Regions from separate parts of the Arthrobacter sp. AOP29-A2-19 genome, predicted to be linked through region 2. Evidence: predicted binding sites of a transcription regulator. Region 2 holds the regulator's gene; the other holds the start of a gene.
What was found. The regulator LexA, encoded in region 2, represses DNA repair genes until DNA is damaged. The targets are predictions, from matches to a motif close to TCGAACANNTGTTCGA.
Positions count from the first base shown of each region.

Region 1: a site for LexA is predicted at 2,539-2,554, ahead of AC3ZJJ_RS10935 (HNH endonuclease signature motif containing protein). Genes of this name have one in related genera too.

Region 1 is NZ_CM176894.1:2,365,090-2,373,707, forward strand. Features, by position in the region: gene AC3ZJJ_RS10930 (tectonin domain-containing protein) at 1-591, shown strand, start outside; gene AC3ZJJ_RS10935 (HNH endonuclease signature motif containing protein) at 927-2,525, opposite strand; gene AC3ZJJ_RS10940 (cupin domain-containing protein) at 2,758-3,126, opposite strand; gene AC3ZJJ_RS10945 (aspartate aminotransferase family protein) at 3,314-4,750, opposite strand; gene AC3ZJJ_RS10950 (CoA-acylating methylmalonate-semialdehyde dehydrogenase) at 4,761-6,254, opposite strand; gene AC3ZJJ_RS10955 (PucR family transcriptional regulator) at 6,406-8,049, shown strand; gene AC3ZJJ_RS10960 (FAD-dependent oxidoreductase) at 8,170-8,618, shown strand, end outside.
Region 2 is NZ_CM176894.1:1,934,319-1,942,936, reverse strand. Features, by position in the region: gene hflX (GTPase HflX) at 1-684, shown strand, start outside; gene AC3ZJJ_RS09000 (ATP-dependent DNA helicase) at 677-2,686, shown strand; gene lexA (transcriptional repressor LexA) at 2,746-3,468, opposite strand; gene AC3ZJJ_RS08990 (LysM peptidoglycan-binding domain-containing protein) at 3,757-4,218, shown strand; gene AC3ZJJ_RS08985 (histidinol-phosphate transaminase) at 4,308-5,429, shown strand; gene hisB (imidazoleglycerol-phosphate dehydratase HisB) at 5,496-6,116, shown strand; gene hisH (imidazole glycerol phosphate synthase subunit HisH) at 6,117-6,752, shown strand; gene AC3ZJJ_RS08970 (hypothetical protein) at 6,752-6,907, shown strand; gene priA (bifunctional 1-(5-phosphoribosyl)-5-((5-phosphoribosylamino)methylideneamino)imidazole-4-carboxamide isomerase/phosphoribosylanthranilate isomerase PriA) at 6,978-7,721, shown strand; gene AC3ZJJ_RS08960 (SseB family protein) at 7,742-8,618, shown strand, end outside.

The DNA.
Region 1 (8,618 bases), 430 kb from region 2:
TACAACGGATCGGTGTGGGGCGTGAATGACAGCGACTACATCTATCGCCGCAAAGGTGGAGAGTGGGTTCGCGAGGATGGACGCCTGAAGCAGATCTCGGTGGGCAGCGGCTCGCACATCTGGGGCGTGAACAAGGATGGCCAGATCTACCGCCGCCGAAACAACGAATGGCAACGAGTGGCCGGATCGCTCAAGTACGTTTCCGTCGGCTACGACGGTTCCGTGTGGGGCGTCAACGACGACGACCGCATCTACCGTTGGGACGGCGACTCGTGGGTCCGGGTCGCGGGGTCGCTCAAGCAGGTCTCCGTCTCCAGTGGCTCTTTGGTTTGGGGCGTTAATGAGGACGACGAGATCTATCGCCGCTCGGGTGGCGCCTGGCAACGCATCCCGGGATCGCTCAAGCACGTCTCCATCGCCTACGACGGGACCGTGTGGGGCGTCAACGACGACGACCACATTTATCGGCGTGTGGCCGGGACGTGGCGGCGGGTGGAAGGCCGTTTGGCGCAACTCTCGGTGCGCAACGGCGGAACCAATCCGCGGGTTTGGGGCGTCAACGCCAGCGATCAGATCTATCGCCTGAGGTAGGCGCCGGCCCCACCATGAGGGGCCGGTCCAACAGGCAGCAGGCAGTAAGCGGCGGGACGCCGGTCCGTTCGGATCGGCGTCCGTCCGTGTTCTGGCCCGTTTCCTTTCCCATGCGCCGGCCGCGGCACGGCCGGGTGAAGGATTGGCGTGTGTGTCCGGGAACGCCAGGCCACGGTAGCGGCAGGGCCTTGCCCGGCATGGATGCCGGGCCGGATGCACCCGGGCTAAGGGAAGGCCAGGGCGGGCTCTGGGTAAGGGCCGGGAGCGGCCAGGCTCTGGGTGAGGGCCGGGAGCGGCCAGGCTCTGGGTGAGGGGCGTGCCGGGGCGCGTCCGGGTTAGCAGGGGGCGGGGCTGGGTTCGGGGTGGAAGTAGGTGTTGCGCAGCGGGCGCCGTGACGGGTCCGCGTGGGCCGGCGGGATCCAGTACGGGACCCCGCGGATCACCTCGATCTCCCAGTCCCCGGCGTGCGCGAGGTGGTGGTGGAACGCGCAAGCGAGCGCCCCGTTGTCGATGTCGGTCGGCCCGCCGCGGGACCACCACCACACGTGGTGGGCCTCGCACCCGTCGGCCGGGGCCGCGCACCCGGGCGCGGTGCAGCCGCGGTCCCGGGCGTAGAGGATCCGGCGCTGGTCCTCGGTGAACAGCCGCTCGGCGCGCCCGGCGTCGAGCACCTGCCCGTCCCCGCCGAGGACGACCGGGATCAGGTCCGCGTCGCACGCGATCCGGCGGACGTGCCGCGGGTGGATGGTCCCGCCGTGCACGGCCTCGGAACGCCGCGCTCCGGACGGCCCGGCCCCGGAGGGCCCGGCCGCGGTGGGGGCGAGCTGGTCCAGGAGGGTCTGGTGGTCGATGGTGACCATGACCTGGGGGCGGTTCCCGCCGTTGCGGGGCAGCCGGTTCGTGGACAGGGCGACGCCGAGCGCGCCGACGAGCCCGTCGAGGAGCTTCTGCGCCCTCGTCCGCGGGTCCATGGGGGCCGGGACCGCCTCCCCGTCAAGGGTCATCGCGGACAGGCTCGTGTCCGGCGCCGCGGCGAAGGTCGCCCGCGCGGCCACCCACGGGACTCCGCCCGCCGGCGGGGAAACCGGCGACGCGCCCGCCGGCGCCATCGCGTTGAGGTCTCGCCCGGTTCCGGGGCAGGCGGCGCCGGATGCGGCGGGGTCGGGGCGGGGGCCGGTGCGGGGGTTCGCGGCCGGGGAGACGGCGGCGAGGAGCCGCTCGGCCTGGGCGTCGTCCATGAACAGCCGGAACGCGCGCAGCCCGAACCGGCGCCCGCAGTCGAAGAGCCCCTGGAGCTGGGTTTTGGTCTCCTCGGAGGGCTCGCGCCCGTCCTGGTCCAGGCGCAGCTCCCAGACCTCGGCGACCTTGCGCACGGTCTCCGGTCCGGCCTGCCCGGCGGTGGCGACGAGGTTCGCTTCCATGGCCTCGAGTTCGCGGTGGCCCCCGCCGGGCAGCTGCCGGGCGGCCGGGCGGACCCGGTCCAGCGCCCGGACCAGCAGCGCGGCCGTGCCCAGCGACAGGGTTCCGGCGTCGAGGGCCGCGGCCGCCGCGCGGTGGCGGGGCGCGACGGGCTCCCCGGTCAGGGACCGGGCGGGCAGGACCGCGGTGGCGACCTCGAGCCGGGTGCGGGCCTCGGCCCGTCCGATCCGCAGGGTCCGGGCGAGGTAGTCGGCCGTGGACCGGTACTCCGGGCGCCGCGGCCCGGCGCCGGGGGCGCCGATCAGGGCGATGCCCGCCCGGTCCGCGGCCTGGGCCGCGACGAGCTGGGCGCGCTGGACCTCGTGGTGCAGGTCCTCGATCGTCGGGAGCAGCGCGGCGAGCTCGTCCCGGTTGTCGGGGCGGGCGAGGAGCTCGTCGATCCCGGCGCGGACCAGCGCCCGCAGGGACCGGAAGTCCGGTCCCTGGGTCGTGTGGTCTGGCGTCGGGGAGTCCATACCCCCAGTCTTATCGAACGTGTGTTCGAGTACGCGGCCGGAACCGGGATGGTGGACGAACGACAGCTTGCGAGGCATGTGGAGGACAAGTCGCCCGCGCCAAGCGGCACGCACACACCCGATCCGGCGTCGTCCGCACCCGCACGCCGGCAAAAATGGCACAACAACACGCGCCCGCCGGCACGATCCGCGCCCCCACGCACCCCGCCGGCGGACCCTCCCACGGCGCCCGTCAGCCGGAACGCTTCGCGTAGTCGGCGTACCCCTGCCAATCCAGGATCACGCACTGCTCGTCGCCGACAACCCACGCGTCGTGCCCAGGCGCGACCTCCATGTAGTCGCTCGGGCCGAACTCCTGCTCCTCGCCGTCGTCCATCACGATCTTGATTCGGCCCGCCAGCACCACGCCCCGGTGCGCCGCTTCGCAGCTCTCGGTCTGGGCGATCGGCTTGACGTGCTTGGACCACTGCCAGCCCGGCTCGAAGACCGCCCTGCCGACGCCCCCGGAGTCCACGTTGATCAGGTCCAGCTTGCCCTTGCCGTCCTCGAACGGGCGGGTTTCCTCCGGTTCGTCCAAACTCTTGCGGATCATTCCAGCCATGATGGGCTCCTTAGTAGAGGCGTGAACACCGCGAGTATCGGCGCGCCCCCGGGAATCGTCAACGGCGGCGAGGCCCACAGTTTGGCGCCGGATTTAGGTCCGCCCCACAGTCGCCACCCCGCAGAAACGCGAGGAGGCCCCCGGCCAAGGCCGGGAGCCTCCCAACGGTCCCTCCAGAGGGCACCAGCTACACCGCGTACGCGTCGACAACCTCCAGCGCGGCGTCGATGATGTCCAGCCCGCGCCGGACGTCCTCCTCCGAGATGTTCAGCGGCGGCACCACGTGGACCCGGTTGAAGTTCGCGAACGGCAGCAGCCCCGCCGACTTCAGAGCGGCCACCAGCTCATTCATCTCCGGCGAGGACCCGCCGTAGGCGGCCATCGGCTCGCGGGTCTGCCGGTCCTTGACCAGCTCGATCGCCCAGAACGCCCCCAGCCCGCGGACCTCGCCCACGGACGGGTGCTTGGCGGCGATCTCCCGCAGCCGCGGCCCGATCACGTTCTCCCCCAGCCACGCGGCGTGCTCCACCATGCCCTCGTCGCGCATCGCACCGATCGTCGCGACCGCGGCCGCGCACGCCAGCGGGTGCCCCGAGTACGTCAGCCCGCCCGGGTACGCGCGCTCCGCGAACGTCTGGTGGATCGCCTCGGAGATCGCCACGCCGCCCAGCGGCACGTACCCGGAGTTCACGCCCTTGGCGAAGGTGATGAGGTCCGGAACGACGTCGAAGTGCTCCACCGCGAACCACTTGCCGGTCCGCCCGAACCCGGCCATGACCTCGTCCGCGATGTACATGATGCCGTGCCTGCGGGTCAGCTCGCGCACGCCCTCGAGGTAGCCGGCCGGCGGGACGTAGATCCCGGCGGTTCCCGGCACGGTCTCCAGGATCAAGGCCGCGATGTTCTGCGCCCCCTCCAGTACGATCATGTCCTCCAGGTGCCGCAGCGCCCGCTCGGTCTCCTCCGCCTCCGACGTCGCGGAGAAGTAGGAGCGGTACGGGTACGCCGGCATAAAGTGCACGACGCCGGAGTCCGAGTAGTCGTTCGGCACGCGCCGCGGATCCCCGGTGACGTTGACCGCAAGCTGCGTTCCGCCGTGGTAGCTGCGGTACGCGGCCAGGACCTTCTTGCGCCCGGTGTGCAGCCGCGCCATGCGGATTGCGTGCTCGACGGCGTCGGCCCCGCCGTTGGTGAAGAACACGTGGTTCAGGTCCCCGGGCGTGAGCTCGGCGATCAGCCGCGCGGCCTCCGACCGGGCGTCGTTGACGTGCTGCGGCGCGATCGTGCACAGCTTCCCGGCCTGCTCCTGGATCGCGGCGACGACCCTTGGGTGCTGGTGCCCGATGTTCGTGTTGACCAGCTGGCTGGAGAAGTCCAGCAGCTTGCGGCCCTCGCCGTCCCAGACGTGCGATCCCTCGGCGCGCAGCACGGTCATCGGCCGCAGCGTGGCCTGGGCGGACCAGGAGTGGAACACGTGCGCCCGGTCCAGCTCGTAGGCGCGGCGCCCCGCCTCGATCTCCGCGTCGCTGATCGCGACGGCTCCGGGCTCGACGGCTCCGGGCTCGACGGCGCGGATCTCCTCCACGCCGGCATCCGCGCCGGCGGCGGTGATGGTTTCGGTCATGGCCGCGTCCTTAGGCGTTGGTCGGGAAGCCGAGGTTGAGGCCGCCGTGGCTCGGATCGAGCCAGCGGGTGGTGACGACCTTGCCGCGGGTGAAGAAGTGCACGCCCTCGGTGCCGTGCGCGTGGGTGTCGCCGAAGAGCGAATTCTTCCAGCCGCCGAAGGAGTAGTAGGCCATCGGGACCGGAATCGGCACGTTGATGCCGACCATGCCCACCTGGATCTCGTTCTCGAAGCGGCGGGCGGCCCCGCCGTCGTTCGTGAAGATCGCCGTCCCGTTGCCGTACGGGTTGGCGTTGATCAGCGCGACGCCCTCGTCGTAGGAGGGGACGCGGACCACGGAGAGGACCGGGCCGAAAATTTCGTCCGTGTAGATGGACATGTCCGGCGTGACGTTGTCGAACAGGGTGGGGTTGAGGAAGAAGCCGTCGCCCTCGGCGTCCGGGTCCACGGTGCGGCCGTCGAGCACCAGGGTGGCGCCGGACTCCTCGCCGGCGTCGATGTAGCCGGCGACCTTGTCCCGGTGCGCGGACGTGACCAGCGGGCCCATGTCGCAGCCGCGGGTGCCGTCGCCGATGCGCAGCGTGCGGGTGCGCTCGGCGATCTTGGCGACCAGCTCGTCGGCGATGGAGTCGACTGCGGCGATCGCGGAGATGGCCATGCAGCGCTCGCCCGCGGCGCCGAATCCGGCGTTCACCGCGGCGTCCGCGGCGAGGTCCAGGTCGGCGTCGGGCAGGACCAGCATGTGGTTCTTCGCGCCGCCGAGGGCCTGGACGCGCTTACCGTTCGCGGTGCCGCGCTGGTAGACGTACTGGGCGATCGGGGTGGAGCCCACGAAGGAGACGGTCGCGACGCCGGGGTTGTCCAGTAGCGCGTCCACGGCCTCCTTGTCTCCGTGGACCACATTGAAGACGCCGTCCGGCAGGCCGGCTTCCTTCCACAGCTCGGCGATCCAGTTCACGGCCGTCGGGTCCTTCTCGCTGGGCTTCACGATCACCGTGTTGCCCGAGGCGATCGCGACGGGGAAGAACCACATCGGCACCATGGCCGGGAAGTTGAACGGGGAGATGATGGCGGAGACGCCGACCGGCTGGCGGACCGAGTGCACGTCCACGCTGGTGGAGGCGTTCTCCGTGTAGCCGCCCTTGAGCAGGTGCGGGATGCCGCAGGCGAACTCCACCACGTCCTGGCCTCGGGAGACCTCGCCGAGGGCGTCGTCCAGGACCTTGCCGTGCTCGGCGGTGATGATCGCCGCCAGCTCGCCCTTGCGGGAGTTGAGCAGCTCGCGGAACGCGAACAGCACCTGGGTGCGCTTGGCGATCGAGGTGTCGCGCCAGGCCGGGAACGCCGCGGCCGCGGCGGCGACGGCGTCGTCGACCGTGGCGGTCGGGGCCAGCGCCACGCGGGAGGTGGTCTTGCCGGTGGCCGGGTTGGTGACGTCGCTGAAGCGGGAGTCCTGGCCGGGCTCGGTGTATTCGCCGTTGATCCAGTGGGTGACGGTCTGCATGAGTGCGGTCCTCTCGACGAGTGTTTGGTTCGTGATGTCGGCGGCCCGGGCGTGCCCGGGCGCATGCCGTTGCGTCCATCCTGCGCTCAGCGGCGACCTACCGGTAGTGACAGGCTGTAATACATCGCGTGCTGCGCCTTACACTGTGCTCATGAACACCGCGCCCCTGACCGCGCCCACGGTCCGCTCCATCCTGACGCTGCAGGAACTCGACGCCGGCGCGCCGGAGCTACTCTCCGGCGCGGCCCGGTTGGACTCGCCCGTCCGTTGGGTCCACATCGCGGACACCGAACGCGTCGGGGCGCTGCTGGAGGGCGGCGAGCTAGTGCTCAGCACCGGCACCACGTTCCGCACGTCGGACGAGGCCGCGGCCCGCTTCCTGGACGACCTGGAGGAGGCGGGAGTGGCCGGCGCCGTCGTCGAACTCGTGGATTCGGACGGCGCCCCCGCCCGCGCCGCCGCCGAGGTCCTGCGCCGGGCCGCGCGGGGCAGGGCGCTGCCGGTGGTGCTACTCAGCCGGTCGGTCCGCTTCGTGAGGATCACCGAGGTGGTGCACCGGATGCTGGTCGGCGAGCAGCTGGCCCGCGTCGAGCGCGCCCGCCACGTCCACGAGGTCTTCACCGCCCTCAGCCTCGAGGGGGCCAGCGAGCAGAGGATCGTCGAGCGCACCGCCGAGCTGGTCGGCGCGCCCGTGGTGCTGGAGGACGTGGCCCACCGCGTCCTGGGCTTCAGCGCCACGGGCGCCGACCCGCAGGAGCTGCTGCGCGAGTGGGCAGATCGCTCCCGCCGGGTCGGCTACCGCGAGCAGACCGGCCGCCGCAACGACGCCGAGGACTGGCTGCAGACGCCCGTGGGCGCCAGCGGGCGGCGCTGGGGACGGCTGGTGGTGCCCGGCGCGCTGCCGGTGCACGCGGACGACGCCGACGCCGCCCAGGTCCTCGAGCGCGCCGGGCAGGCCCTCACGATCGCCCGCATGGCTGGCCGCGACCAGGCCGAGCTGCTCTACCAGGCGCAGTCCGGGTTGCTGCACGAGCTGCGCCAGCCCGCGGGCCTGGCCGAGCAGGAGGCCCGCACCCGGGGCGCGGCGCTCGGTCTGGAGCCGGCCCCGTTCTTCATCCCGCTGGTGCTGCGCCTGGACCGGGTGGACGGCGAGGACCCCACGGGCCTTCAGCTGCGCGAGCGGGCCCTGCTGGAGACCCTGGCCGTGGCGGTGCGGTCGGCCCGCCGCACCATGCTGGCCAGCGGCCTGCAGTCCGGGTCGCTCGGCGTCCTGCTGGGCTCGCCCGCCCGGCAGCTGGAGGACCCGCTGCTGGAGCGGATCCTGGGCCGGCTCGCGGAGGACGCGGACGGCCCCCGTTGGACGGCCGGCGTCGGCCGCTCGCGGGCGTCGCTGCTGGAGGCGGCGTCCGGACTGGACGAGGCCGCGCAGGTCGCCGACACCGCCGCGACCCTGGAGAACCGCCAGCGCCGCTACTACCGCTTCGCCGACGTCCGGCTCCGCGGGCTGCTGGCCCTGCTCCAGTCGGATCCCCGCGTGCGGACCTTCGCGGAGGCGGAGCTGGGCCCGCTGCTGGAAGAGCACGACGACGGCGCGCTGGACCTGCTCGAACTCTTCCTGCGGCACGGGGGCAACAAGTCGTCGCTGGCCCGAGCCGGCCACCTCAGCCGCCCGGCGCTCTACGCCAGGCTGTCCCGGCTGCAGGAGAAACTCGGGGTGTCGCTGGACGACGCCGAATCGCGCGCCTCCCTGCACGTGGCGCTGCTCTGGCACCGGCTCGGCGCCGGGTCGAGTTGACCTCGCCGCGGACGCACACCCTAGCCAAGTCCCCGGCACCCTCACTAGCGTGATGCCGTGGGCCCATGCCGGCGGGACCGGAGGGCGCCAACCACAGTCGGATCAACAGGAAAGCGGAGCATGCGCGGAACAGCGTCGATCGTCGGGGCCGGAATCGCCGGCCTCGCCACGGCCCGCGCCCTCGTGGCCGCCGGCTGGGACGTCACCGTCCTGGAGCGCGAGCCGATGCTCTCGACGGCGGGCGCGCAGCTCGGCATCTGGCCCGCGGCGTGGCGGACGCTCCAGAGGCTCGGCGTCGCCGACGGCCTCACTCCGGCCGCCACGGGCGTGAGCCGCGGCGAACTGCTCCGGCCGAACGGCGCCGTGCTGGCCGCGGTCGAGCCGCGCGGAACCATGCGGCTGGTCCCCAGGATGCAGCTGCTCGAGGCGCTGCTGGCCGGACTGCCGGAGGGGACCGTGAGCTGGTCCACGAGGGTCGGCCCCGATTCCAAGCCGCCGCCGGCCGACGTCGTCGTCGCCGCCGACGGGATCCACAGCGCCGTGCGCGCCGGCGCGCTCCCGCTCGCCCG
Region 2 (8,618 bases):
AAGCGCAACACCGTTCCGTCCGTGGCCATTGCGGGCTACACCAACGCCGGCAAGTCGTCGTTGCTGAACCGGCTGACCGACGCGGGCGTCCTGGTGGAAAACGCGCTGTTCGCCACCCTGGACCCCACCGTCCGCAAGACGGAGACCGCCGATGGGCTGGGCTACACGCTGGCCGACACCGTCGGGTTCGTCCGCTCGCTGCCGACGCAACTCATCGAGGCGTTCCGCTCCACGCTGGAGGAGGTCGCCGACTCGGACCTCATCCTGCACGTGGTCGACGCGTCGCACCCGGACCCGGAAGGCCAGATCCACGCCGTCCGGCAGGTCTTCACCGAGGTGGATGCGCAGAACGTCCCCGAGATCATCGTCCTCAACAAGGCCGACATCGCCGACCCCTTTATTGTGGAGCGAATCCGCCAGCGCGAGCCCCGCCACGTCGTCGTTTCGGCACGAACCGGGGACGGCATACCGGAACTGCTGCGCATGATCAGCGAGTCGATCCCTCGGCCGGACGTGCGTCTGGAGCTCCTTGTGCCCTACGAGCGCGGCGACGTCGTCAACCGCCTCCACGGCTCGGACGCGGAAATCCTGGAAACCGAGCACGTGGAGCACGGAACAAGGATGGTCGTCAAGGTCCGCGAGGGCCTGGCGGCCGAACTGGAGCAGTTCGCCGTCCATGGCTGAGGTCGACGACGTTCTTGGACTTCTCGATGCTGCCGTCGAGGGAATGGGCGGACAGAACCGACCCGGACAGCACCAAATGGCGCAGAAGGTGTGCGAATCCCTCGAATCCGGCAAGCACCTTCTGGTGCAGGCCGGGACGGGCACCGGCAAGTCGCTCGCCTACCTGGTTCCCGCGATCGCCCACGCCCTCGAGTCGGACAAGCCCGTCGTCGTCTCGACCGCGACCCTTGCGCTCCAGGCCCAGATCGTAGGCAGGGACGTGCCGCGGCTGCTGAAGCAGCTGGGGCCACACCTTCCTCGGCCGGTCGACGTCGCGCTCGCCAAGGGGCGCGGCAACTACGTCTGCAAGTACAAGCTGGGTGGCGGGTATCCCGACGAGGACGAGGGCGCGCTCTTCTCCCTCGGCGACGACGGCGCGGCGAGGCCGCTGACGGCCGGGGCCGGCCCCGGCAGCGCGTTGGGCCAGGAGGTCGTCCGCCTGCGCGAATGGGCCGAGGACACGGAGTCCGGCGACCGGGACGACCTGGTCCCGGGTGTGAGCGACCGCGCCTGGCGGCAGGTCTCGGTCACGGCCATGGATTGCCTGGGGGCACAGAAGTGCCCCATGGCGGAGGAGTGCTTCAGCGAACTGGCGCGCAAAAAGGCGGCGGACGCCGACATCGTCATCACCAACCACGCCATGCTCGCGGTCGCCGCCTTCGAGGGTCTGGCCGTGCTTCCCGAATTCGATACCGTCATCATCGACGAGGCCCACGAACTCCAGGACCGTGTAACGAGTTCGGTGACGCGCCCACTGTCCGTCGCCCTCGTTAGTGCCGCCGCCTCCGCCGCCCGGAAGCACTGCGCCGTCAGCGTGGAGGCCCTCAACCAGGCTGGCAGGGCGCTCCAGCGCAGCCTCGAGGGAGTCCCCACCGGGCTGATGCCCTCCGGGCTCAACGCGGAGCAGGCCGCCTCCGTGGCGCAAGTCAGGGAGGCCGCTCGCGTGGCCCTCTCCGACTCGAAGCCCGCGCCCAACGAGACGGTCGACGGGGGTCGGCAGATGGCCCGCTCGCAGCTGGTCTACCTCGTCGAGCAATGCGACCGCTTCGAGTCCGCCCAGGACTCGCGGGAGGTCCTGTGGGCGTCCCGCCCCGGTGCCTTCACGCCCGGCCAAGGGTTCGTTCAGCCGGACGAATCGACACCGGCAACGCTCAACGTCGCGCCGCTGTCCGTGGCGGGACGCCTGCGGGAGGGGCTTTTCGAGGGTCGTACCGTGGTCCTGACATCGGCAACGCTGGCCATCGGGGCGGCCTTCGAACCCGTGGCCGGCTCGCTGGGCCTCCTGGGCGACGGTGCGCCGACGTGGACGGGGGTCGACGTGGGGAGCCCGTTCGACTATCCGCGCCAGGGAATGCTGTACGTCGCCAAACACCTGCCCAAGCCCTCCCGCAACGTCTCGCCCGAGGCGCTCGCGGAACTGGGCGACCTGATCCGCGCGGCCGGAGGCGGAACGCTTGCCCTCTTCTCGTCCCGTCGGGCGGCGGAGGAGGCCGCCGAGGCCCTGCGACCGGTCCTCGAGCAGGAGATCCTCTGCCAGGGAGAGTCGGGGATGGCCTCCCTGGTCAAGCGGTTCGGCGAAGAACGGGACACGTGCCTGTTCGGCACCATGACCCTTTGGCAGGGCGTCGATGTCCCGGGGCCCGCCTGCCGCCTGGTCGTGATCGACCGCATTCCCTTCCCGCGCCCGGACGATCCCTTGTCCACGGCCCGGAGCCGGGACGTGGCGCGTCACGGGGGGAACGGATTTATGGCGGTCTCCGCGAGCCACGCGGCGGTCCGGCTGGCCCAGGGTGCGGGAAGGCTCATCCGGTCGACGGCGGACAAGGGAGTGGTGGCCGTGCTCGATTCCCGGCTGGCCACCGAGCGCTATGGGAGTTTCCTGCGCGCGTCGCTGCCGCCGATGTGGGCCACGACAGACAAGAAGACGGTGCTGGGCGCCCTGGAGCGGCTAGCCGGCTCCTAGGCAAGCGCCCAACGGGTCCCCGCCGCCGGTACGCCGGCGGGCAGGGCCCGCTCCCCGGGCTAGAGGGAACGCATCACCGAGACGACCTTGCCCATGATCGTGGCGTGGTCGCCGAGTATCGGTTCGTACTGGCGGTTCTGGGGGAGGAGCCACGTGTGCCCGTCCCGCTGGCGGAACGTCTTGACCGTCGCCTCGTCGTCCAGCAGGGCGGCCACGATGTCGCCGTTCTGGGCGTTCTGCTGGCGGCGCACAACGACCCAGTCTCCGTCGCAGATGGCAGCCTCCACCATCGAGTCGCCGCTGACCTTGAGCATAAACAGTTCCCCGTGGCCGACGAGCTGGCGCGGCAGCGGCATTACGTCCTCGATGGTCTGGTCGGCCAGGATGGGCCCGCCCGCGGCGATGCGCCCCACCAGCGGCACCATGGCGGTGTCCGCGGACGTGCTCAGCTCGGAAACGGGCATGCCGTTGATCGCGGTCAGGTCGGCCTCGCCCGAGGCCGACTCCGTTTTGGCCCCTTCGCTGAGCGTCAGCGGCATCAGGATCTCCATGGCCCTCGGCCGGCGAGGATCCCTGCGTATGTAGCCGAGCTTCTCGAGCTGCGCCAACTGGTGCGTGACACTGGAAAGGCTGGCCAGGCCCACCGTGTCGCCAATCTCGCGCATGGACGGGGGATACCCGTGCGAGGCCACGGCGCGCTGGATGGTTTCGAGGATTTTCTTCTGCCGGATGGTGAGGCTCTTCGGCGCCTTTTTCGGCGCCGGATTCTCCGCTGTGCTCATGCTGTACCCCATCCTCGTTGTCCCGTCGCTGCGGGAGAGTTGCGCATTCTGTCGGTGGCCGGTGGTGTAGTCGATCCCACTGGCGGCTTATCTCAACGCTAGTGGAACGGGTACCTCTTTCAAAGGTTTGTTCGAACGTGTCTCGACATTCATCGTCTAGGCATGCTAAAACTGGAGAAGTAAAATTCGAAGATGCGTTCGAATGAAAGTTTCGAAGCCAAGAACTTCGAACACGGACGGATTCGAACCCCCGCATGCTGGGGGCCGAAGCAATCAGAAAGGCACGTCATGGTTCAGATCGCGCTCCCCGCAACTGTTCGCCCCGCGGCACGCCCCCATAGCGCCGGCTCCGCCGCACGGTCCGCGGTGGCCGTCCCCCATCTCCGCATCGTCGGCGCGGACGCCGAGCCCTCGTCGGGGCACACCACCGACGTTCCACGGCGTGTGCACCTGACGCGCCGCGGCCGTTTCCTGCTGATCGGGCTTCCGGTCATGCTGGGGGCCACGGCCCTCCTGGTGTTGCTTGGCGTCTTCACCGCGCCCGCCATGGCAGCCGGAGCCGGTGCGGCATCGCCCGTCGACGCCGCGGCGGTGACCGTCGTGGAGGGCGAGACGCTCTGGGCGCTGGCAGCCGAATTCGCGCCGCACCGCGACCCGCGAGAGATCATCGCGGAGATCGTCGAACTGAACAACCTTTCCGGCCCAACGCTGGTTCCCGGTCAGGAACTGTTCGTCCCGTCCGGTCGGTAGGGCCGCGCCAGGAGCGCGCCGCGCCGGCGAATGTTACCCGTGGACCGACGCGATTGGGGCGCCGATCGGTGCCGCACTAGAATTGTCCGGTGAGTGATCAGCTTAAGCGCCTGGCCAGACTGCCGCTTCGGGACAACCTCAGGGGACTCGAGCCGTACGGTGCCCCGCAGCTTGACGTGCCGATCCTGCTCAACGTCAATGAGAACACCCATCCCGTGCCCCCCGAGGTCAGTGCCGCGATCGCGGCCGATGTCGCGGCCTGCGCCCCGGGGCTCAACCGGTACCCCGACCGCGAGTTCACCGAACTGCGGCAGCGCCTTGCCGACTATCTCGGGCACGGGCTGACGGCCGACCACGTTTGGGCCGCCAACGGATCCAACGAAGTGCTGCAACACATTCTCCAGGCGTTCGGCGGCCCAGGCCGCATCGCCATGGGCTTTCCTCCCACCTATTCGATGTACCCGCTGCTGGCCAGCGGGACCGACACCGCTTACGTCCGGGGTGTCCGTTCCGAGGACTTCGGCCTCTCGGCGGAGTCGGCCGCGGAACAGGTTGCCGCCAGCGGAGCGAACATCGTTTTCCTCTGCTCGCCGAACAATCCCACCGGGACCGCCCTGGGACTCGACGTGGTGGAGGCGGTCTACGAGGCCGGCGAGGCGAGCCAGGCCATCGTGATCGTCGACGAGGCGTACGCCGAGTTCGCCATGATCGGCACCCGCTCCGCACTGAACCTCCTGCCCGGACGCGACAGGCTGATCGTCTCCCGCACCATGAGCAAGGCCTTCGCGCTTGCGGGCGCACGGCTCGGCTACATGGCCGCCGTGCCGGAGATCGCCGACGCGCTGCGGCTCGTCAGGCTTCCATACCACCTCTCCGCCGTTACCCAGGCGACCGCCAACGCCGCGCTGAAGCACGTCGACGTGCTGCTGGCCACCGTAGAGGACATCAAGATGCAGCGCGACAGGATCGTCGACGAACTCAAGCGGCTGGGACTCTCGCCCGCCGCGAGCGACTCCAACTTCGTGTTCTTCGGTGGGATGGAGCACCCCGGCCGGATCTGGCAGGGGCTCCTGGACGCCGGCGTCCTGGTCAGGGATGTCGGGATCCCCGGCCACCTGCGTGTGACGGCGGGCACGGAGGCCGAAACCACCGCCTTCCTGAACCGGCTCGAGGAGCTGCTCGAGCCGGAACCGTCGGGGGCCCGCGGGTAGACTTGCCCTAGGTGGCGCCTGCCCTCCGGCGCGCCGCCCACCACCTTCCAGGCCTAAGGATCATCTATGTCTGCAGAATCGCCCAACGGCCGACGGGCCCGCATGGAGCGCAAGACCAGCGAGTCGTCGGTCCTCGTGGAGCTCAACCTCGACGGGACCGGCGTCGCGAACATCAGCACCTCGGTGCCGTTCTACGACCACATGCTGACCGCGCTGTCCAAGCACTCCCTGATCGACCTGACCGTCGAGGCCACGGGGGACACGCACATCGACGTCCACCACACGGTGGAGGACGTTGCCATCACCATCGGAGAGGCGTTGCGCACGGCGCTGGGCAACAAGGCGGGAATCCGCCGCTTCGGCGAGGCGACGGTGCCGCTGGACGAGGCGCTGGCGCACGCGGTGGTCGACATCTCCGGGCGCCCCTACCTGGTGCACTCGGGGGAGCCCGCCGGGCAGGAATACCACCTCATCGGCGGGCACTTCACCGGGTCCCTCACGCGCCACGTTTTCGAGTCGCTGACGCTCCACGCCCAGATCTGCCTCCACATGAGGGTGCTGGGCGGTAGGGATCCGCACCACATCGTGGAGGCCCAGTTCAAGGCGCTGGCCCGCGCGCTGCGGACCGCGGTCGAGCCCGACGCGCGCATCGGCAACGCCATCCCCTCCACGAAGGGCGCACTGTAGATGGCTGCGCCCAAGGTCACGGTCCTGGACTACGGTTCGGGGAACGTGCGATCGGCCGTTCGCGCGCTGGAACGGGTGGGGGCGTCGGTCACCCTGAGCGCCCGGCCCGAGGACGTCCTGGAGGCGGACGGCCTCCTGGTACCCGGCGTCGGCGCCTTTGCCGCGGTGATGAAGGCACTCGGCGACGTCGGCGCGGCGCGCTACATCGGACGCCGCATCGCTGGAAACCGTCCCGTGATGGGGATCTGCGTGGGACACCAGGTCTTCTTCGAGGAGGGTGTCGAGCACGGCGTCCGCACCAAGGGGCTGGGCGAGTGGCCCGGAACGGTTGAACTCCTTCCCGCGCCGATCGTCCCGCACATGGGCTGGAACACGGTCAAGGCCCCAGCCGGCACGCGCCTGTTCGCCGGCATTGAGGACGAGCGCTTCTATTTCGTGCACTCCTATGCCGTCCAGACGTGGGACTTCGAGGTCCTCCAGCCCGCCATGACGCCGCCGAAGGTCACGTGGTCGGAGCACGGCGCGCGCTTTATCGCCGGCGTGGAGAACGGCCCGCTGTCCGCGGTGCAGTTCCACCCGGAGAAGTCCGGCGACGCGGGGGCGCAACTCCTGGAGAACTGGCTCGGGACCCTCTGATGTGGAGCATCCTGCTGATGGCTCTGGCCGGCATCCTCGCGGGCGGGGCCATCTCGCTGCGGCAGCAGCGCGCACACGTCTCGTGGACCATCACCTGCTGGGTCCTCGCGGGCCTTTCACTCCTCGCGGCCTACGTCCTGACCTTCGCCGACTAGCGCGGCCCCGCCGCCTTGGCGGCGGGACCACCGCGCACCACATACACCCAACGAACCGAAAGTGCCGAACATGACCAACCACGACGTCCCCGTTCTCGAGCTCCTTCCCGCCGTCGACGTCGCCGACGGGCAGGCCGTGCGCCTTGTCCAGGGCGAGGCCGGCAGCGAGACGGGCTATGGCGATCCACTCGAGGCCGCCATGGCGTGGCAGAACGACGGCGCGGAGTGGGTCCACCTCGTGGACCTGGACGCCGCCTTCGGCCGGGGCAACAACACGGAGGTGCTGCGCAGGGTCGCCGACGAGCTCTCGATCAAGGTGGAGCTTTCTGGCGGCATCCGCGACGACGAGTCCCTGGACCGCGCACTCGAGTTCGGCGCGGCGCGCGTCAACCTCGGCACCGCCGCGTTGGAGAATCCGGAGTGGACAGCACGGGCCATCGAGCGCCACGGAGACAAGATCGCCGTCGGGCTCGACGTGCGCGGAACGACGCTCGCTGCCCGCGGCTGGACCAAGGAGGGCGGCGACCTTTGGGAGGTTCTCGCCCGCCTTGAGGATGCCGGCTGCGCCCGCTACGTCGTCACGGACGTCACCAAGGACGGCACGCTGCGCGGGCCGAACGTCGAGCTTTTGCGTCAGATGTGCGAGCGCACCGACAAGCCCGTCGTTGCCTCGGGCGGCATCTCAAGCCTCGAGGACCTGCGCGTCCTGCGCGAGCTTGTTCCGCAGGGCGTGGAGGGAGCCATCGTCGGCAAGGCGCTCTACGCGGGCAAGTTCACCCTGCCCGAGGCCCTCGACGTGGCTGGCCGACGCTGAGCGGCGGACTCCGGCACCCCGTGGGAGCGCACGATGGTCCCGCCGCCGGGGATGTGCCGTCGGCTTCCCGGCATCTGCCCGGACACATAGCCGCCGCTCTCGACCGCGCCGGCGGGGCCGCCGATTCGGCCGGACGCCCGTGGGCGGGCCGCGACCTGTCCGGCGAGGGCAACCCGCTGCACCACTTCGACGACGACGACGGTTCCGCGGACGCGGGCTACGAGGCGGCGATCGCGGGACTTCTGGCGGGCGCCGCCGCAGAGGAGGACGTGCACGCCGCCCTGGCGACGGCGCGGGTGTTCATCCCCGTGGTGGCGACTCTGGCCGACGGCGGCGCCGGCGCGCACGGCGTCGTGGAGGACAAGGAGGCCGACATGGCTCTGGTCACCATCACGGCCCCCGACGGGCGGACGGCCCTCCCGGTGTTCACAACCGTCCAGCGCCTCCAGGCCTGGCATCCCGAAGCCCGGCCGGTCGCGGTCCATGCCCCTCGGGCGGCCCTCTCGGCAGTCGCCGAGGGCGCGCATCTTCTGGTCGTGGATCCGGGCGCGCGCGTTACGTTCGTGCTGCGACGGCCCGCCGTCTGGTCCCTGGCCCGCCAAGAGCCTTGGCTGCCGAGCTACAAGGACGCGGCGCACCTGCAGGTACTCAGGCGGCTCGCCGACGCGGAAGCGACGGTGGTGGGCATTTCCGCGGGGCCGGGTGCTGGCGTCGCCAGCCGTTCCGCCGACGGTCGTGTGCTCGCGGGCGGGGGCCCGGGGCCGGAGCTGCGCCTGGAGATTTCTTTCAGGGCCGGCACCGCCGAAGCGGACGCCCGGGCGGCGGCCGCCCGGATCCAGAGCGCGCTGGGCGCCGACGCGGCGTTCGCGGAGGCGGTGGACTCTCTCGAGATCTCCC